2 linked regions of the Actinoplanes lobatus genome follow. Each later gene encodes a partner of the first gene's protein in a complex. Links are inferred from orthologs where the notes say so. Each region holds a gene or a part of one and is shown in the gene's direction. Other genes may lie near its edges.

Region 1 (5,998 bases):
AGGTTGTCCAGGTCCTGGGCCAGGCTGGCGGACAGGTCGAGGGAGACGCCGCGCAGCCGCCGGGAGACGGACAGCTCGTCGATCAGCTTGTCCATCGCCTTCTCGGTGGCCTGGATGCCGTGCTCGTGCTGGATGAGCAGCACGTCCCGGGTGACCGCCGGCGTGACGAACGGGTTGCCGTCCCGGTCGCCGCCGATCCACGAGCCGAAGGTGAGCGGCCGCGAGGTGGGCGCGGTCTCCACACCGAGGCGGCGCAGCGTGTCGGCCAGGTCGTCGAGCACCTGCGGGGCGGCGTCCGCGTACAGGTCCTTGAGGTAGTAGACGGCGTTGCGCGCCTCGTCGGTCGGGTCCGGCCGGTCCAGGCGCAGTTCGTCGGTCTGCCAGAGCAGGTCGATCAGCTCGGCGAAACGCTTGGTGGAGGTGGTGGTGTCGGTGTCGCCGAACAGCGCGGCGGCGGCCGACTCGGCGTCCAGCGAGTCGGCGACCTGGCGCAGCTTCGACAGGATCGACCGGCGGGACGCCTCGGTGGGGTGGGCCGTGAAGACCGGGCGGATGGCGAGGCGGCGGGCCGCGGCGGCGATCTCGTCGGCCGGGACGCCCTTCTCGGCGATCCGCTTGGCGGCCTGGTCCAGCCAGCCGCCGTTCTGCGCGCGGCGGCGGCGCAGGTCCCGCGAGCGGTGCACCTGCTCGGTGACGTTCGCCAGGTGGAAGTAGGTGGAGAAGGCCCGGGCCAGCTTCGTGCCGGTGGTGATGTCCATGGCCGAGAGTCGGTCGGCGGCGGCGCGGGCGTCCTGCCGCACCAGGGCGCGGATCTCCTCGACCAGATCCAGCAGGGGCCGCCCTTCCTGGCGGGCCAGCGTCTGGCCGAGCAGCGTGCCGATCCGGCGGATGTCGGCACGCAGCGCGGCGTCGGATCCCTCTAAGTCGAGTTGGGCAGGCTGCTCTGTCATCGGGGCGCTCCTTCGCTCGGATGGCTCCAGGACGGCGCTGTCCCGACTTCGCCGATGTTATCGGCGTACCCCGGTCCGGGGGTGAATTGAGTCAAGAGTCTCATGACCCGGTGCGGGATCGTGCGCAGGTGGGTACCACTGACCTGCGGGCGAGACCCCGGTGACGCGGGTCGGACTAAGCTGAGGGACGCACCCCCGCCCGCGCTTTCCGGACCGGGGTCGTTCGTCGTGCCCTCAGGGGGTCTTCTTTCATGCAACTCTCCGGTCTGATTCCCGCCGCCATGCGCGACCGCGGTCTGGCCCGCGCGCGTGACCTGGCGGCCAAGGGCTTCGTCGACTCCGACTCACTGGACCTGACCGCGCCGGTCTCGCTCCGGCCGTTCGTGGTGGCAGCAGTGGCGGGCGCGGCCGACGTCGGCGGCGCGCAGCGGCCGGTCCTCGCGGTGACCGCCACCTCGCGCGAGGCCGACGACCTGGCCGACGCCCTGGGCTGCCTGATCGACCCGGCCCTGATCGCCGTCTACCCGTCCTGGGAGACGCTGCCGCACGAGCGCCTGTCGCCGCGCTCCGACACGGTCGGCCGCCGGCTCGCCGTGCTGCGGCGGCTCGCCCACCCCGGCGACGCGCCGCTGCGGGTCGTCGTGGCCCCGGTCCGGTCGGTGCTCCAGCCACAGCTCAAGGGCCTCGGCGACCTCGAGCCGGTGGAGCTGACCGGCGGCGGCGCGGCGGAGCTGGAGGAGGTCGCGCGGCGGCTGTCCGGCATGGCGTACGCGCGGGTCGACCTGGTCACCAAGCGCGGCGAGTTCGCGGTCCGTGGCGGCATCCTGGACGTCTTCCCGCCCACCGACGAGCACCCGTCCCGGGTCGAGTTCTGGGGCGACGAGGTGGAGGAGATCCGCACCTTCGCGGTCGCCGACCAGCGCACCATCGACCAGGTGCCGCGACTGTGGGCGCCGCCCTGCCGGGAGCTGCTGCTGACCCCGGCCGTGCGGGAGCGCGCCCGGGAGCTGTCCGGTCAGCATCCGGAGCTGGCCGAGATCCTCGACAAACTGGCCGAGGGCATCCCGGTCGAGGGCATGGAGTCGCTGGCGCCGGCGCTGCTGCGTGGCACCGACAACATGGAGCTGCTGATCGACTGCATGCCGGCCGGCACGCACGTGCTGCTGTGCGACCCCGAGCGGATCCGCACCCGGGCGCACGACCTCACCCGTACCTCTGATGAATTTCTCGAAGCGTCCTGGGCGGCGGCCGCCGTCGGCGGCCAGGCACCGATCGACGTCGGCGCCGTCGCTTTCAAGAGCCTCGCGGACGTACGCGCGCACGCGGCCGTTCTCAAGCAGCCGTGGTGGACCGTCTCGCCGTTCGGCCTGGCGGCCCCGTCCACCGGGGAAGAGCCGCTTCCCTGGGAGGACGCCACCCCGGTCGAGGTGAGCCCGGATCTCGGTGACGCCGTCGCGCTGGCCGCCCAGCCGGTCCCGCTCTACCACGGCGACACCGCCCGGCTCGCCTCCGACCTGTCCGGCTGGGCCGCTCGGGGCTGGGCCATCGCGCTGGTCTTCGAGGGCAAGGGCACCGCTCAGCGGGCCGCCGAGCTGCTGCGCGACGCCGGTCTCGGCGTCACCCCGGTCGACTCGATCGACGCGCCCATCGCCGACGGGCAGCTGCTGATCACCTGCGGCGGCCTGAACCACGGCTTCGTCGACGAGGCGTCCCGGCTCGCGGTGATCACCGGCAACGACATCTCCGGCGGCCGCGGCGCGTCCACCAAGGACATGCGCAAGATGCCGGCCCGGCGGCGCAACACCATCGACCCGCTGGAGCTCAAGACCGGCGACTTCGTGGTGCACGAGCAGCACGGCATCGGCCGCTACATCGAGCTGGTGCAGCGGACCGTCAACGGCGCCGACCGGGAGTACCTGGTCATCGAGTACGCGGCGTCCAAGCGCGGCCAGCCCGGCGACCGTCTCTACGTGCCCACCGACCAGCTCGACCAGCTCTCCCGATACGTCGGCGGGGAGCAGCCCAGCCTGCACAAGATGGGCGGCACCGACTGGCAGAAGAGCAAGGCCCGGGCCAAGAAGGCGGTCAAGGAGATCGCCGCCCAGCTCATCCAGCTGTACGCGGCACGCCAGGCCTCGCAGGGCCACGCCTTCGGGCCGGACACCCCGTGGCAGCGCGAGCTGGAGGACGCGTTCCCGTACACCGAGACGCCCGACCAGATGGCCGCCATCGTCGAGGTCAAGCAGGACATGGAGTTGCAGGTCCCGATGGACCGGCTGATCTGCGGCGACGTCGGTTACGGCAAGACCGAGATCGCGGTACGGGCGGCGTTCAAGGCGGTGCAGGACGGCAAGCAGGTGGCCGTGCTCGTGCCGACGACCCTGCTCGCCCAGCAGCACTACAACACGTTCACCGAGCGGATGAGCCAGTTCCCGGTGAAGATCAAGCAGCTGTCCCGCTTCCAGACGCCGAAAGAGGCCGCGCTGACCCTGGAGGAGGCCGCCGACGGCACCGCCGACATCATCATCGGCACCCACCGGCTGATCGCCAAGTCCACCCGGTTCAAGAACCTCGGCCTGATCATCGTGGACGAGGAGCAGCGTTTCGGCGTCGAGCACAAGGAGCAGCTCAAGGCCCTGCGCGCGTCGGTGGACGTACTCACCATGTCGGCCACCCCGATCCCGCGGACCCTGGAGATGGCGATCACCGGCATCCGGGAGATGTCCACCATCGCCACCCCGCCGGAGGAACGCCACCCGGTCCTCACCTACGTCGGCGCCTACGACGAGAAGCAGGTCGCCGCCGCCGTCCATCGTGAGCTGCTCCGCGACGGCCAGGTCTTCTACCTGCACAACCGGGTCGAGTCGATCGACCGGGCGGCCCGCAAGCTGCGCGAGCTGGTGCCCGAGGCCCGAGTCGCGGTGGCGCACGGCCAGATGAGCGAGGAACAGCTCGAGAAGGTCATGGTCGGGTTCTGGGAGAAGGAGTTCGACGTCCTGGTCTGCACCACGATCGTCGAGTCCGGCATCGACATCCCGAACGCCAACACCCTCATCCTGGAACGCGCCGACCTGCTCGGCCTGGCCCAGCTGCACCAGATCCGCGGCCGGGTCGGCCGGGGCCGGGAACGGGCGTACGCCTACTTCCTCTACCCCCGGGAGAAGCCGCTCACCGAGCACGCCCACGAGCGGCTGGCCACCATCGCCCAGCACACCGAGCTCGGCGCCGGCATGTACGTGGCGATGAAGGACCTGGAGATCCGCGGCGCCGGCAACCTGCTCGGCGGTGAGCAGTCCGGCCACATCGAGGGCGTCGGCTTCGACCTGTACGTGCGGATGGTCGGCGAGGCGGTCGCCCAGTTCAAGGGCGAGCGCCCGGAGGAGGAGCCGGAGGTCAAGATCGACCTGCCGGTGGACGCGCACCTGCCCACCGAGTACATCTCGGTCGAGCGCCTGCGCCTGGAGATGTACCGCAAGCTGGCCGAGTCCCGCGACGAGCCGCGGCTCACCGAGGTCGTCGCCGAGATGACCGACCGGTACGGCGAACCGCCGGCCCCGGTCGCCAACCTGATCGCGGTCGCCCGGTTCCGGCTGCTGGCCCGGGCGTACGGGCTCACCGACGTGTCCATGCAGGGCAAGCACATCCGCTTCTCCCCGCTGGCCCTGCCGGACTCGAAGCAGCTGCGGCTCAAGCGCTACCACCCGGACGCCGTCTACAAGACCGGCGCCGACCAGGTCAGCGTTCCCCGGCCCAGCACCCGCCGGGTCGGTGGCGAGCCGCTGCGCGACCAGGCCCTGCTGGAGTGGTGCGCCCAGTTGCTCAAGGACGTGCTCGGCGACGTCCCGGCCGCCGCGCCGGTTGCGGGGAATCGATGAAGTCGATACGGGGCGGGGCGATGAAGATCACAATCGGCGTGAGAGAGTGTTGACCATGCTGCGTGCCCGCCGACTCGCCTCCACCGTTGTCGCCGCGTCCCTCGCCGTGGGCGGCCTGTCCGCCTGCGACTCGGAATCGAGCGTGGCCGCCTATCTCGGCGACGCCGGCCAGGTGTCCGAGCGGGAGGTCCAGCGGATCTGGGACGAGTCGTACCCCGACTTCGTCGCCCAGGCCCAAGCCGAGGCCCAGGCCGAGGCCCAGGAGGCCAACCAGGCGCAGCGCATGAACGAGGAGGCCCGGCGTAGCGCCGGGCAGGAGGTGGTCCCCTCGCCGGCGGTCGTCCCGTCGCCGGCGCAGGTGTCGATCAGCCGGGCCGACATCGTGGACGAGCTGGTCGCCCGGGAGCTGTACAAGCGGGTCGCCGCCGAGCGCTCGATCACGCTGCCCGCCCAGGTGCCGTACGCGGAGGAGGCCGCCCAGCGCAAGCTGCCCGCCGACTCGGAGTACACCAAGCTCTACATCGACAACCTGTACCTGCAGAGCCTCCTGATCCAGTCGTTCCTGTCGGAGACCCCGCCGACCGACGCGGACATGCTCGAGGTCTACAACAGCCTGAGCGCCAACGGCGGCGTCGAGCCCGGTCAGGACTTCACCACCTGGCTGTCCCTCCAGTCCGACCAGAACCGGCAGGTGGTGGCCGCCTCCGCGAAGGTCCGTGAGCAGGTCGAGGCCGCCGCCGACGAGCTGAACGTCCGGGTCAACCCGCGCTACCAGCCGCTCGACGTGAGCGTGCTGGAGATCCAGGGCGAGAGCGACCCGCTTCAGCTTCTCGGCACCGACCTGGGCATCGAGCAGCAGCCCGTACCGGTGGCCGACGTCCCTTGAGCGCCCGGATCATCCTGCTGGTCACCTCACCCCGGCTACCGGCCGGGCTGCTGACCGCGGAGGCGTGGGACGCCGTCCGGGCGTACCCCGTCTTCGCCGCCGCGGACAGTGACCAGGCCACGGCCCTGCGGGTCACCGGTGTGCCGGTCACGATCCTGGAGACCGACGCACAGGGCCTGCTCGACGCGATCGCCGGGCAGCCGGCCGCCGTCTGGCTCGCCGGGCCGCACGGCGACCAGGACTTCGCCCGGCAGCTCGGGCTGCGCCTGGCCCGCGAGCCGGGCCTC
Region 2 (4,415 bases), 970 kb from region 1 along the record:
CGCTACACCTCGGAGCTGCTCTGGAGCGTCCGGGAGTACGGCTACCTGCCGGTCCTGACCGACGCCGACCGCCTGCGGATCCGGGGTGACCTCGATTACTGGCGCGCCGCCGTGGTGGTGCTGGTGCCGGACAGCAGGAATGGTGACCTGCTGCGATCGGTTCTGGTTGACGTGCTCGGCGCGCCGCAGTTGGTGGGCGGCGTCGAGATCTGGCGGGTTAACTCGTAAGAGTGAGCGGGTGTGTTCCGGAAATTGTCATACCCCGTCGCTAGAGTGTCTGCTCGACTCATACACCTGTACGGGTTCGATCGATCCTGAATGCGGAAAGGCTGGCCGTGGCCGACCGACTGACAATCCGTGGCGCCCGCGAACACAACCTGCGTGACGTCAACCTCGACCTGCCCCGCGACGCCATGATCGTCTTCACCGGCCTCTCCGGTTCGGGCAAGTCGAGCCTCGCCTTCGACACGATCTTCGCCGAGGGCCAGCGGCGCTATGTGGAGTCCCTGTCGTCGTACGCGCGGCAGTTCCTCGGCCAGATGGACAAGCCGGACGTCGACTTCATCGAGGGTCTGTCCCCGGCCGTCTCGATCGACCAGAAGTCGACGTCGCGCAACCCGCGTTCGACCGTGGGCACGATCACCGAGGTCTACGACTACCTGCGCCTGCTCTTCGCGCGGACCGGCATCCCGCACTGTCCGGTCTGCAAGGAGCGGATCAGCAAGCAGACCCCGCAGCAGATCGTCGACCGGGTCCTCGCCATGGCCGAGGGGACCCGGTTCATGGTGCTGGCCCCGGTGGTCCGCGGCCGCAAGGGGGAGTACGTCGACCTCTTCGCCGAACTCCAGTCCAAGGGCTACGCGCGGGCCCGGGTCGACGGCGTGGTGCATCCGCTGACCGAGCCGCCGAAGCTGAAGAAGCAGGAGAAGCACACCATCGAGGTGGTGATCGACCGGCTCAGCGTGAAGGCGTCCAGCAAGCAGCGCCTTACCGACTCGGTCGAGGCCGCGCTCGGGCTGGCCGGCGGCATCCTGGTGCTCGACTTCGTCGACCTGCCGGAGGACGACCCGGAGCGGGAGCGCCGCTTCTCCGAGCATCTGGCCTGCCCCAACGACCATCCGCTCGCCATCGAGGACCTGGAGCCACGGGTCTTCTCCTTCAACGCGCCGTACGGTGCCTGCCCCGAGTGCTCCGGCCTCGGGACGAAGAAGGAGGTCGACCCCGAGCTGATCATCCCGGACGTGGAGAAGAGCCTCAGCGAGGGCGCCGTCCAGCCGTGGGCCGGCGGCACCACCCAGGAGTATTTCCTGCGCCTGCTGGAGGCCCTGGCGGGCGCCGAGAGCTTCAGCCTCGACACACCCTGGCGGGCGCTGCCCAGCCGGGTGCAGAAGATCGTGCTGTACGGCGCCGACGACCAGGTCCACGTGCGGTACAGGAACAAGTACGGCCGCGAGCGCTCCTACTACACCGGCTTCGAGGGCGTGGTGCAGTGGATCGAGCGGCGGCACAACGACACCGAGAGCGACTGGTCGCGCGAGAAGTACGAGGGGTACATGCGCGACGTCCCCTGCTCGGTCTGCGGCGGGGCCCGGCTCAAGCCCGAGGTGCTGGCCGTGACGGTGGCCGGCAAGAGCATCGCCGAGGTGTGCAACCTGTCCGTGGGCGAGTGTGCCGAGCTGCTGTCCGGCCTGGAGCTCGACGACCGGCAGAAGATGATCGCCGAGCGGGTGCTCAAGGAGATCAACGCGCGGCTGCGGTTCCTGGTCGACGTGGGTCTGGACTACCTGTCGCTGGACCGCGGCGCGGGGACCCTCTCCGGCGGCGAGGCGCAGCGCATCCGGCTCGCCACCCAGATCGGCTCCGGCCTGGTCGGCGTGCTGTACGTGCTGGACGAGCCGTCCATCGGCCTGCACCAACGGGACAACCACCGCCTCATCGAGACCCTGGTGCGGCTGCGCAACCTGGGCAACACGCTGATCGTGGTGGAGCACGACGAGGACACCATCCGGACCGCGGACTGGATCGTCGACATCGGGCCGGGCGCCGGCGAGCACGGCGGGCAGATCGTGCACAGCGGCACCGTCGAGGGTCTGCTGGCCAACGAGAAGTCGCCGACGGGGGCCTACCTGTCCGGCCGGAAGTCGATCCCGCTGCCGGCCACCCGGCGGCCGCAGACGCCCGGGCGCGAGGTCGTGGTGCACGGCGCCCGCGAGCACAACCTGCGCAACCTGACCGTGCCGTTCCCGCTGGGCCAGTTCATCGCGGTCACCGGGGTCAGCGGTTCGGGCAAGTCGACGCTGGTCAACGACATCCTGCACACCGTCATGGCGAACCAGATCAACAAGGCCCGGCAGGTGCCCGGGCGGCACACCCGGGTCACCGGCCTGGAGCACGTGGACAAGGTCGTCGGGGTGGACCAGTCGCCGATCGGGCGGACGCCACGGTCGAACCCGGCCACCTACACGGGGGTGTTCGACCACGTCCGCAAGCTGTTCGCGGAGACCACCGAGGCCAAGGTGCGGGGGTACGGTCCGGGCCGGTTCTCCTTCAACGTGAAGGGCGGCCGCTGCGAGAACTGCTCCGGCGACGGCACCATCAAGATCGAGATGAACTTCCTGCCGGACGTGTACGTCCCCTGCGAGGTCTGCAAGGGCGCGCGGTACAACCGGGAGACCCTGGAGGTGCACTACAAGGGCAAGACCGTCTCCGAGGTGCTGAACATGCCGATCGAGGAGGCCGCGGAGTTCTTCTCGGCGCTCCCGGCGATCCACCGGCACCTGCGGACGCTGGTCGACGTCGGCCTCGGCTACGTGCGCCTGGGCCAGCCCGCCACCACCCTGTCCGGCGGTGAGGCCCAGCGTGTCAAGCTCGCCTCCGAGCTCCAGAAACGCTCCACCGGCCGGACGGTCTACGTGCTCGACGAGCCGACCACCGGCCTGCACTTCGAGGACATCCGCAAGCTCCTGATCGTGCTCAACGGCCTGGTCGACAAGGGCAACACGGTGATCACCATCGAGCACAACCTGGACGTCATCAAGACGGCGGACTGGCTGATCGACATGGGCCCGGAGGGCGGTCACAAGGGCGGCCTGGTGCTGGCCGCCGGCACCCCGGAGGAACTGGCCGAGGTGCCGGAGAGCCACACCGGGCAGTTCCTGCGGCACATGCTCGGGCTCACCGGCGAGGGGCGGGGCTCGGCGGCCGCGACCGGCCGGGCCGCGAAGGCGAACGGGTCCACCGCCGCCCCGCGGGCGCGCGCCACCCGGTCCCGGGCGAAGGCCACCGCCTGATTTAGAAACTTCTTAGACGACTCTCAGCTACCGCACCCGGTTGGTCTCCTAAGGTCTCCGGGTGCGGCGCTGTTTGTCGACACCAGGCAAACCGGTCGGGCGAACGCGGAGAAAGCGGGAAAATCTCACTCGGGACCGTTGAACTGATCACGGCATCTGATCCGTACCCCGGGGCGACTCCGCGTGACATTGGCGGCAGAGAACAGGTAGTGGAGGGCGACAAATGACTGACGTGCAGCCGGGGACCGACGCCGAGACCCAGCAGGACCGACCGGGCACCGCCTCGTCCCGGCGCGTCGTCCTGATGGGCGCCGGCGCCGTCGGCGCGACCGCGGTCCTCTCGGCCTGCGGCACCGGCACCAGCGGGACCAACCCGAACGGCACGGACTTCGGTGACAACCCGGTTCCGGCCGGCAGCACCGACGCCGGCGACGGCGGTGACGCCGGCGGCGACACCGGTGGCGGCGGTAGCGGCAACGTGCTGGTGGCGACGTCGAAGGTGGCGGTCGGCAGCGGCGTCATCCTGGACGAGGTGGTCGTCACACAGCCCACCGAGGGCAACTACAAGGCGTTCAGCAACGTGTGCACGCACCAGGGCTGCAAGGTCTCCGAGATCAAGGACGGCCAGATCATCTGCAAGTGCCACAACAGCCTCTTCTCGATCAAGGACGGCGCCCCGACCTCGGGCCCGGCCGGTCAGCCGCTGGCCGCGGTGGCGATCGACGTGGACGGCGACAACGTGGTGACCTCGGCCTGATCCCCCTGTCTCAGGGCCGGAGGCCCGGCGCCGTGGCGGCGGCAACGGACCTCCGGCCGGGCAATTCTGTCAGTCCCTGGCACTAGTGTTGGAGTTGTGCCAGACCCGTCCACGTACCGCCCGGCACCGGGTACCATCCCGGACGCTCCCGGGGTCTACCGCTTCCGCGACCCGGCCGACCGGGTGATCTACGTCGGCAAGGCGAAGAGCCTGCGCAGCCGGCTGAATTCGTATTTCGCCGACGTGTGGACACTGCATCCGCGGACCCAGCAGATGGTCACCACCGCCGCAGGCGTGGACTGGGTGACCGTCGGCACCGAGGTCGAGGCCCTCCAGCTGGAGTTCTCCTGGATCAAGGAGTTCGACCC

What was found. Proteins that work in one complex are often made in the same cells at the same time.
Region 2: the proteins of mfd (region 1) and uvrA are in contact, whole or in part, in a crystal structure (PDB 4DFC), measured with the Escherichia coli proteins. The link is inferred for Actinoplanes lobatus from one-to-one orthologs.

The regions. Positions count from the first base shown.
Region 1 is NZ_JACHNC010000001.1:3,013,139-3,019,136, forward strand. Bases 879-5,025 are described here. They hold mfd (transcription-repair coupling factor), read left to right. Parts: upstream 879-1,201; coding sequence 1,202-4,825; downstream 4,826-5,025. Other genes in these bases: ppc (phosphoenolpyruvate carboxylase), read right to left, coding at 879-950; BJ964_RS13975 (hypothetical protein), read left to right, coding at 4,881-5,025. In the rest of the region: more of ppc, read right to left, coding at 1-878; more of BJ964_RS13975, read left to right, coding at 5,026-5,711; BJ964_RS13980 (MazG family protein), read left to right, coding at 5,708-5,998. UniProt on the Escherichia coli protein: Couples transcription and DNA repair by recognizing RNA polymerase (RNAP) stalled at DNA lesions. Mediates ATP-dependent release of RNAP and its truncated transcript from the DNA, and recruitment of nucleotide excision repair machinery to the damaged site.
Region 2 is NZ_JACHNC010000001.1:3,987,215-3,991,629, forward strand. What follows is about bases 1-3,490. They hold uvrA (excinuclease ABC subunit UvrA), read left to right. Parts: upstream 1-335; coding sequence 336-3,290; downstream 3,291-3,490. Other genes in these bases: BJ964_RS18690 (hypothetical protein), read left to right, coding at 1-228. In the rest of the region: BJ964_RS18700 (Rieske (2Fe-2S) protein), read left to right, coding at 3,514-4,047; excinuclease ABC subunit UvrC, read left to right, coding at 4,144-4,415. UniProt on the Escherichia coli protein: The UvrABC repair system catalyzes the recognition and processing of DNA lesions. UvrA is an ATPase and a DNA-binding protein. A damage recognition complex composed of 2 UvrA and 2 UvrB subunits scans DNA for abnormalities.